2 regions of the Leisingera sp. UBA4491 genome follow, and region 1 is predicted to be linked to the other one. Evidence: riboswitches for the same ligand, from Rfam matches in the RefSeq annotation. Region 1 holds a riboswitch; the other holds the start of a gene.
The links. Region 1 has a riboswitch for thiamine pyrophosphate ahead of thiB (thiamine ABC transporter substrate binding subunit). Riboswitches for the same ligand answer to the same signal wherever they lie in the genome.
Positions count from the first base shown of each region.

Region 2: another riboswitch for thiamine pyrophosphate. It lies ahead of thiC (phosphomethylpyrimidine synthase ThiC); the one in region 1 lies ahead of thiB (thiamine ABC transporter substrate binding subunit).

Region 1 covers NZ_DGNN01000013.1:19,449-22,916, reverse strand. Annotated here, with positions in the region: gene B2P87_RS05970 (cation transporter) at 1-11, opposite strand, end outside; gene B2P87_RS05965 (MerR family transcriptional regulator) at 85-501, shown strand; gene aroC (chorismate synthase) at 576-1,676, opposite strand; TPP riboswitch at 1,910-2,001, shown strand; gene thiB (thiamine ABC transporter substrate binding subunit) at 2,034-3,011, shown strand; gene B2P87_RS05950 (thiamine/thiamine pyrophosphate ABC transporter permease ThiP) at 2,987-3,468, shown strand, end outside.
Region 2 covers NZ_DGNN01000019.1:21,961-25,428, reverse strand. Annotated here, with positions in the region: gene B2P87_RS10470 (8-amino-7-oxononanoate synthase) at 1-79, opposite strand, end outside; gene bioB (biotin synthase BioB) at 79-1,056, opposite strand; TPP riboswitch at 1,270-1,398, shown strand; gene thiC (phosphomethylpyrimidine synthase ThiC) at 1,537-3,351, shown strand; gene B2P87_RS10455 (FAD-dependent oxidoreductase) at 3,348-3,468, shown strand, end outside.

The sequences.
Region 1 (3,468 bases):
CAGCCTGCCATTGCTCTTGTCCTCATTTCCGATTCGGGATCAATGTAGGGCCTCTAGTCACTAGAGCTTCAAGAGGTTTTGCAAATGTTTTCCATTGGCCAGCTGTCCAAGGCCACCGGCGTGAAGGTGCCCACCATCCGCTATTACGAGGAGATCGGGCTGCTGCCGCCGCCGGGCCGCAATGCCGGCAACCAGCGCCGCTACGGTCAGGACGGGATGGATGCGCTGGGTTTCATCAAACATGCGCGCGACCTCGGGTTCCCGCTGGAGGACATCAAGGTGATGATGTCGATTGAGGGGCAGCTGGGCGAGGATTGCTCAGAAGTTCACCGGATCGCCGAGGCCCAGCTGAGCGCAGTGCGCGCGCGGATTTCCCGGCTGGAGCAGCTGGCAGGAGAGCTGGAGCGCATCACCCATCTGTGCGGCCACGGGCAGGGCGGCGAATGCAAGGTGCTGGCGGCGCTGGGGGATCACGGGCAATGTGAAGGCGAGCATTCCTGAACGGCCAAGGGCGAAGCTGCCACAGCACGCTTCACCCTTGGAAATAGGACTAAGCCCTTCTTAGGGTCTGATATTCAGCCGATATGGCCCTGGTTTTCACCGATCTGGCCGCGGTGCAGCAGCAGGTGGTCCAGGATCACGCAGGCCATCATCGCCTCGGCCACCGGCACCGCGCGGATGCCGACGCAGGGGTCGTGGCGGCCCTTGGTGATCACCTCGGTGGCGGAGCCATCCTTGCGGATCGACTTGCGCGGGGTGAGGATCGAAGAGGTCGGCTTCACCGCAAACCGCACCACCACGTCCTGCCCGGTGGAGATCCCGCCCAGGATGCCGCCGGCGTGGTTGGAGGAATACTCCGGACCTTTGGCGCCCATGAAAATCTCATCGGCGTTTTCCGAGCCCTTGAGGCGGGCGGCGTTCATGCCTTCGCCGATCTCGACGCCTTTGACCGCGTTGATTGACATCATCGCGGCGGCCAGATCAGTGTCCAGCTTGCCATAAACCGGCGCGCCGATGCCTGCGGGGACGCCGCGGGCGACCACCTCCACCACCGCGCCAACCGAGTCATGTGCCTTGCGCAGCGCCTGCAGGTAGTCTTCCCACTCCTGCACTGCGCCGGCATCGGGGATCCAGAAATCATTCTGCTCGATCGCGTCCCAGTCAAAGCGGCTGCGGTCGATCTCCAGCGCGCCCATTTGGGTCATGTAGCCCTTGATCTCCAGCCCCGGCACCAGCGCCTTGATTGCTTCACGTGCAACACCGCCCGCGGCAACCCGCGCCGCGGTCTCGCGCGCCGAGGAGCGGCCGCCGCCGCGGTAGTCGCGGTTGCCGTATTTCTGGAAATAGGTGATGTCGGCATGGCCCGGACGGAAGGTCTGGGAAATCTCGCCGTAATCCTTGGACCGCTGGTCGGTGTTTTCGATCATCAGCTGTACGGGCGTGCCGGTGGTCATGCCGTCGAACACGCCGGACAGGATCTTCACCGCGTCCGGCTCATTGCGCTGGGTGGTGTTCTTGTTCTGGCCGGGGCGGCGCTTGTCGAGCCACTGCTGCAGCATTTCCGGCTCCAGCGGCACATTCGGCGGGCAGCCGTCGACGGTGGCGCCAAGCGCGGGCCCGTGGCTTTCGCCCCAGGTGGTGACGCGGAAGAGGTGTCCAAAGCTGTTCATCGACATGAGGCGCGGTCTCCTTTGCGGGACGTGCTTAGCGGGCAGGGGCCTGTGTCTCAAGAGGGTTTCTCTGCGGCAAACGGGGCAAGGGGGCGCTGCCCCCGCCGCCTGCGGCGGCTCCCCCGGGATATTTCCTGCCAGAAGAACTGGGGGCCGGCGCTGGCAGCGGTCCAGTTTGCCTGAAGCATAGGTCCTGGCCGGGCTTTGGCTTGTCATTGCTGCGCTCCGGGCCTAAGGTCCGCGCCACCTCGGGGTGCGCTGCGGCGCTGAGATGACACCCGTTGAACCTGAACCGGATCACACCGGCGGAGGGAAGGTACTGGACAGCCTCCACCCTTGCCCAAAGCCGCAAAGGAGGATGGCATGAAACATCTTGCATTTGCAGCGGGACTGCTTGGCGCCTCGGCCGCTTTTGCCGAAACGCCCGAACTCACCGTTTACACCTACGACAGCTTTGTCTCCGACTGGGGTCCCGGCCCGGTGGTGGAAAAGGCGTTTGAAGAGGTCTGCGGCTGCGACCTGAAACTGGTTGGCGCTGGCGACGGCGCGGCGCTGCTGGCACGGGTGAAGCTGGAGGGCGAACGCTCCGACGCTGATGTGGTGCTGGGGCTCGACACCAACCTGACCGCGGCGGCCAAGGAAACCGGCCTGTTTGCGGAGCATTCGGTCAGCGCCGATTATGCGCTGCCGGTCGAGTGGAGCGACGCGACCTTTGTGCCCTATGACTGGGGCTACTTCGCCTTTGTGCATAACGCCGATGCGGCGGCGCCTGCGGATTTCAAGGCGCTGGCCGCCAGCGACATGAAGATCGTGATCCAGGACCCGCGCTCCTCGACTCCGGGTCTGGGCCTGCTGTTGTGGGTCAAGGCCGCCTATGGCGACGAGGCGCCGGAAATCTGGAAGGGCCTCTCTGACAACGTGGTGACTGTGACCAAGGGCTGGTCCGAGGCCTATGGCATGTTCCTGGAAGGCGAGGCTGATATGGTGCTCTCCTACACCACCTCGCCCGCCTATCACCTGATCGCGGAGGAAGACGGCTCCAAGGCGGCGGCGGCCTTTGACGAGGGCCATTACATGCAGGTGGAAGTTGCCGGCAAACTGGCAAACAGCGACCAGCCGGAGCTGGCCGATCAGTTCCTGGCCTTCATGGTGTCGGATGCCTTCCAGTCGATCATCCCGACCACCAACTGGATGTATCCGGCGGTGACGCCCGCGGGCGGCCTGCCCGAAGGCTTTGATACCCTGATCGCGCCGGAGAAATCGCTGCTGCTGAGCGAGACGGAAGCCGCAGAGGTGCGCGATGCGGCGCTGGGCGAATGGCTGGACGCGCTCAGCCAGTAAGCGCCCTGCCCGGGATCGGCGCGGCCCTTTTGGTGGCTGCGCTGATTCTGGGAACCCTTGGGGCTGTTGCCCTGAGGGCTGAATCAGGCACGGGCTTTGGTGCCAGCGACTGGGCCGCGCTGCGGTTCACGCTGACCCAGGCGGGCCTGTCGGCGCTTTTGAGTGTTGGCCTCGCCATCCCCGCCGCCCGCGCACTGGCGCGGCGGCGGTTTCCGGGGCGGAGCCTGCTGATTGCGCTGTTGGGCGCGCCTTTCATCCTGCCTGTCATTGTGGCCATCCTTGGCCTGCTGGCGGTGTTTGGCCGGGCTGGCTGGCTGAGCAGCCTGCTGGGGATATTCGGTTTGGACCCTGTGCAGATTTACGGGCTGCACGGGGTGGTGCTGGCGCATGTCTTCTTCAACCTGCCGCTGGCGACCCGGCTGATCCTGCAGGGCTGGCAGGAGATCCCTGCCGAACG
Region 2 (3,468 bases), on a different contig from region 1:
GCGGCATCAGCTGCCGGTAGCGCCCGCGCGTGCGCAGCGCTTCCAGCGATTTCTCATGCCGGGGGAAGGCGCCCGCCATCAGCGGCTGCCGTCGCAGCCTGCCGCCATCGCGGTGATGCCCAGACGGTCAAACAGCTGCTGGTCCTTGTCCTCTTCGGGGTTGTCCGCAGTCAGCAGCGTGTCGCCCACGAAGATCGAGTTTGCGCCGGCAAAGAAACACATCGCCTGCATCTCGTCCGACATATCGGTGCGGCCTGCGGAGAGGCGCACATGGGATTTCGGCATCAAAATCCGGGCCAGAGCCACGGAACGGACGAATTCGATCGGATCCAGTTTCTCGACATTGGCGAGCGGCGTGTCGGCAATCGGAATCAGCATGTTGACCGGCACCGAATCTGGATGCACCTCGAGCGTGGCCAGCGCCAGCATCATGTCGATGCGGTCCAGCTGCTTCTCCCCCATGCCGACGATGCCGCCGGAGCAGACCTTGATACCCGCCTCGCGCACCCGGTTCAGGGTGTCGATACGGTCGGCAAAGGTGCGGGTGGTGATGATCTCGGAGTAGTAGCGCTCCGAGGTGTCGATGTTGTGGTTGTAATAGTCGAGGCCTGCGTCCTTGAGGCGGAACACCTGCTCCTCGTCCAGCATGCCCAGCGTCATGCAGGTTTCCATGCCCAGGTCCTTGACGCCCTGCACCATCGCCTCAAGCGCGGCCATGTCGCGGTCCTTGGGCGAGCGCCAGGCGGCTCCCATGCAGTAGCGGGTCGCGCCGCCTTCCTTGGCTTTCTTGGCCTCGGCAATCACCCGCTGCACCTCGATCAGCTTGGAGGCCGAGAGCTGCGCGCCATTGCGCGCCGACTGCGAGCAATAGGCGCAATCCTCGGCGCAGCCGCCGGTCTTGATGCTGAGGAGCTTGGATTTCTGCACCTGGTTGGGGTCGAAATACTGCCGGTGCACGGTGTGCGCCTGAAACAGCAAGTCCATGAAAGGCTTATTGTAAATCGCTTCCGCTTCCTCGCGGGTCCAGTCGGTGCGGATGGGTGCAGCGTCCAGCATGCTGTCTCCTGTTCTCTATACCTGTTGGCCATGCGCGGATGGCGTTGCGGATTTTTATAGATAATTTTGCAAGCGCCGATCAAGCACCAAAGCCGCGCTGCAGCGATTTGCCCCGGGTTTTCAGCAATAATCCACCGAAACCCATGATTCAAAGGGATAAAAAATATCTACAAAGATTCCGGTTGACGCGAACCCCGCACCTCCCCTAGCCCTATAGGCACGCAGGGGAGTCCCGCCCAAGGGACTGAGAGGCGTCATGGTGCGGGGCAACCCGGACCGGCGGCGCGACCCTTTGAACCTGACCCAGTTGATACTGGCGTAGGAAGCAAGAAACATGGTGCGGCGCCCCCTGCGGCAACCCGTGTTTCGAACAGGCAGCATGCGTGCACCGGCCGTACACCGGCTGTACACCCCCCTGCCCGTTTTCCTCCGTCCCGGCTCAATTGGTGTTTTTGAACCGAAGGCCCGGAGGAACACCAGATGAACGTCCCCAACCCGAAAATCACCACAGGTGCCTTGCCCGCGTCGCGCAAGATCTACGTCAGCGGCGAGGTCCATGAGGACATCCGCGTGCCGATGCGGGAAATCTCCACCCACCCCACCGCGGCCGAGGCGCCGCTGCCGGTCTATGACAGCTCCGGCCCCTATACCGACCCGGACGTGCTGACCGACATCCGCCAGGGCCTGCCCGCGCTGCGCCACCAGTGGATCCTCGCCCGCGGCGACGTTGAGCGCTATCAGGGCCGCGACGTGAAGCCGGAGGACAACGGCTTTGTCGAGGGCGACCGGCTGACGCCGGAATTCCCGGTGAAACCCGCGCCGCTGCGCGGCAAGGATGGCAAGGCGCCGACCCAGCTGGCCTACGCGCGTGCAGGGCTAATCACGCCGGAGATGGAGTTCGTGGCGATCCGCGAAAACCAGCTGCGCGAGCTGTCGCCCTGCCATGCAAATCGCGACGGCAATGATTTCGGCGCCAACATCCCTGATTACGTGACGCCGGAGTTCGTACGCCAGGAGATCGCCGCCGGCCGCGCCATCATCCCGGCCAACATCAACCACCCGGAAATCGAGCCGATGATCATCGGCCGCAACTTCAAGGTGAAGATCAACGCCAATATGGGCACCTCTGCCGTCACCTCCTCGATGGAGGAAGAGGTCGACAAGCTGGTCTGGGCGATCCGCTGGGGCGCCGACACGGTGATGGACCTGTCCACGGGCCGCAACATCCACAACACCCGCGAATGGATCGTGCGCAACTCGCCCGTTCCGATCGGCACGGTGCCGATCTACCAGGCGCTGGAGAAAGTAAACGGCATCGCCGAGGACCTGACCTGGGAAGTGTTCCGCGACACGCTGATTGAGCAGGCGGAACAGGGCGTCGATTATTTCACCATCCATGCCGGTGTGCGGCTGCATATGGTGCCGATGACGGTGAACCGGGTGACGGGGATTGTCTCGCGCGGCGGCTCGATCATGGCGAAGTGGTGCCTGCATCACCACAAGGAGAGCTTCCTCTATGAACATTTCGAGGAGATCTGCGACATCTGCCGCCAGTATGACGTCTCCTTCTCGCTGGGCGACGGGCTGCGCCCCGGCTCCATCGCCGACGCCAATGACGAGGCGCAGTTTGCCGAGCTGGAAACCCTGGGTGAGCTGACCAAGATCGCCTGGGCCAAGGATTGCCAGGTGATGATCGAGGGGCCGGGCCATGTCGCCATGCACAAGATCAAGGAGAACATGGACAAGCAGCTGGAGTGCTGCCACGAGGCGCCGTTCTATACGCTGGGGCCGCTGACCACCGACATCGCGCCGGGTTATGACCACATCACCAGCGGCATCGGGGCGGCGATGATCGGCTGGTTCGGCTGCGCGATGCTGTGCTACGTGACGCCGAAGGAGCACCTGGGCCTGCCGGACCGCGACGATGTGAAAACCGGGGTGATCACCTACAAGATCGCGGCCCATGCTGCCGACCTTGCCAAGGGGCTGCCGGGCGCCCAGCGCCGCGACGATGCGCTGAGCCGTGCCCGGTTCGAGTTCCGCTGGGAGGATCAGTTCAACCTGTCGCTGGACCCCGACACGGCGCGCGAATTCCACGACCAGACCCTGCCGAAACAGGCGCACAAGGTGGCGCATTTCTGCTCCATGTGCGGGCCGAAGTTCTGCTCCATGCGGATCAGCCACGACATCCGCGCCGAGGCGCAGAAGGAAGGCATGGAGGCCATGGCCGCCAAGTTCCGGGAAGGCGGCGAACTCTATGTGCCTGCCGCCGAGGCTGCGGAGCTGGCCGAATGATCACCATCGCCGGTGCGGGCCTGGCCGGCCTCGCCTGCGCCTTTGAGCTGGCGCAGCGCGGGGCGGCGGTCACCGTCTATGAACGGGGGAAAACGCCCGGAGACAGCAGCGTCGCGC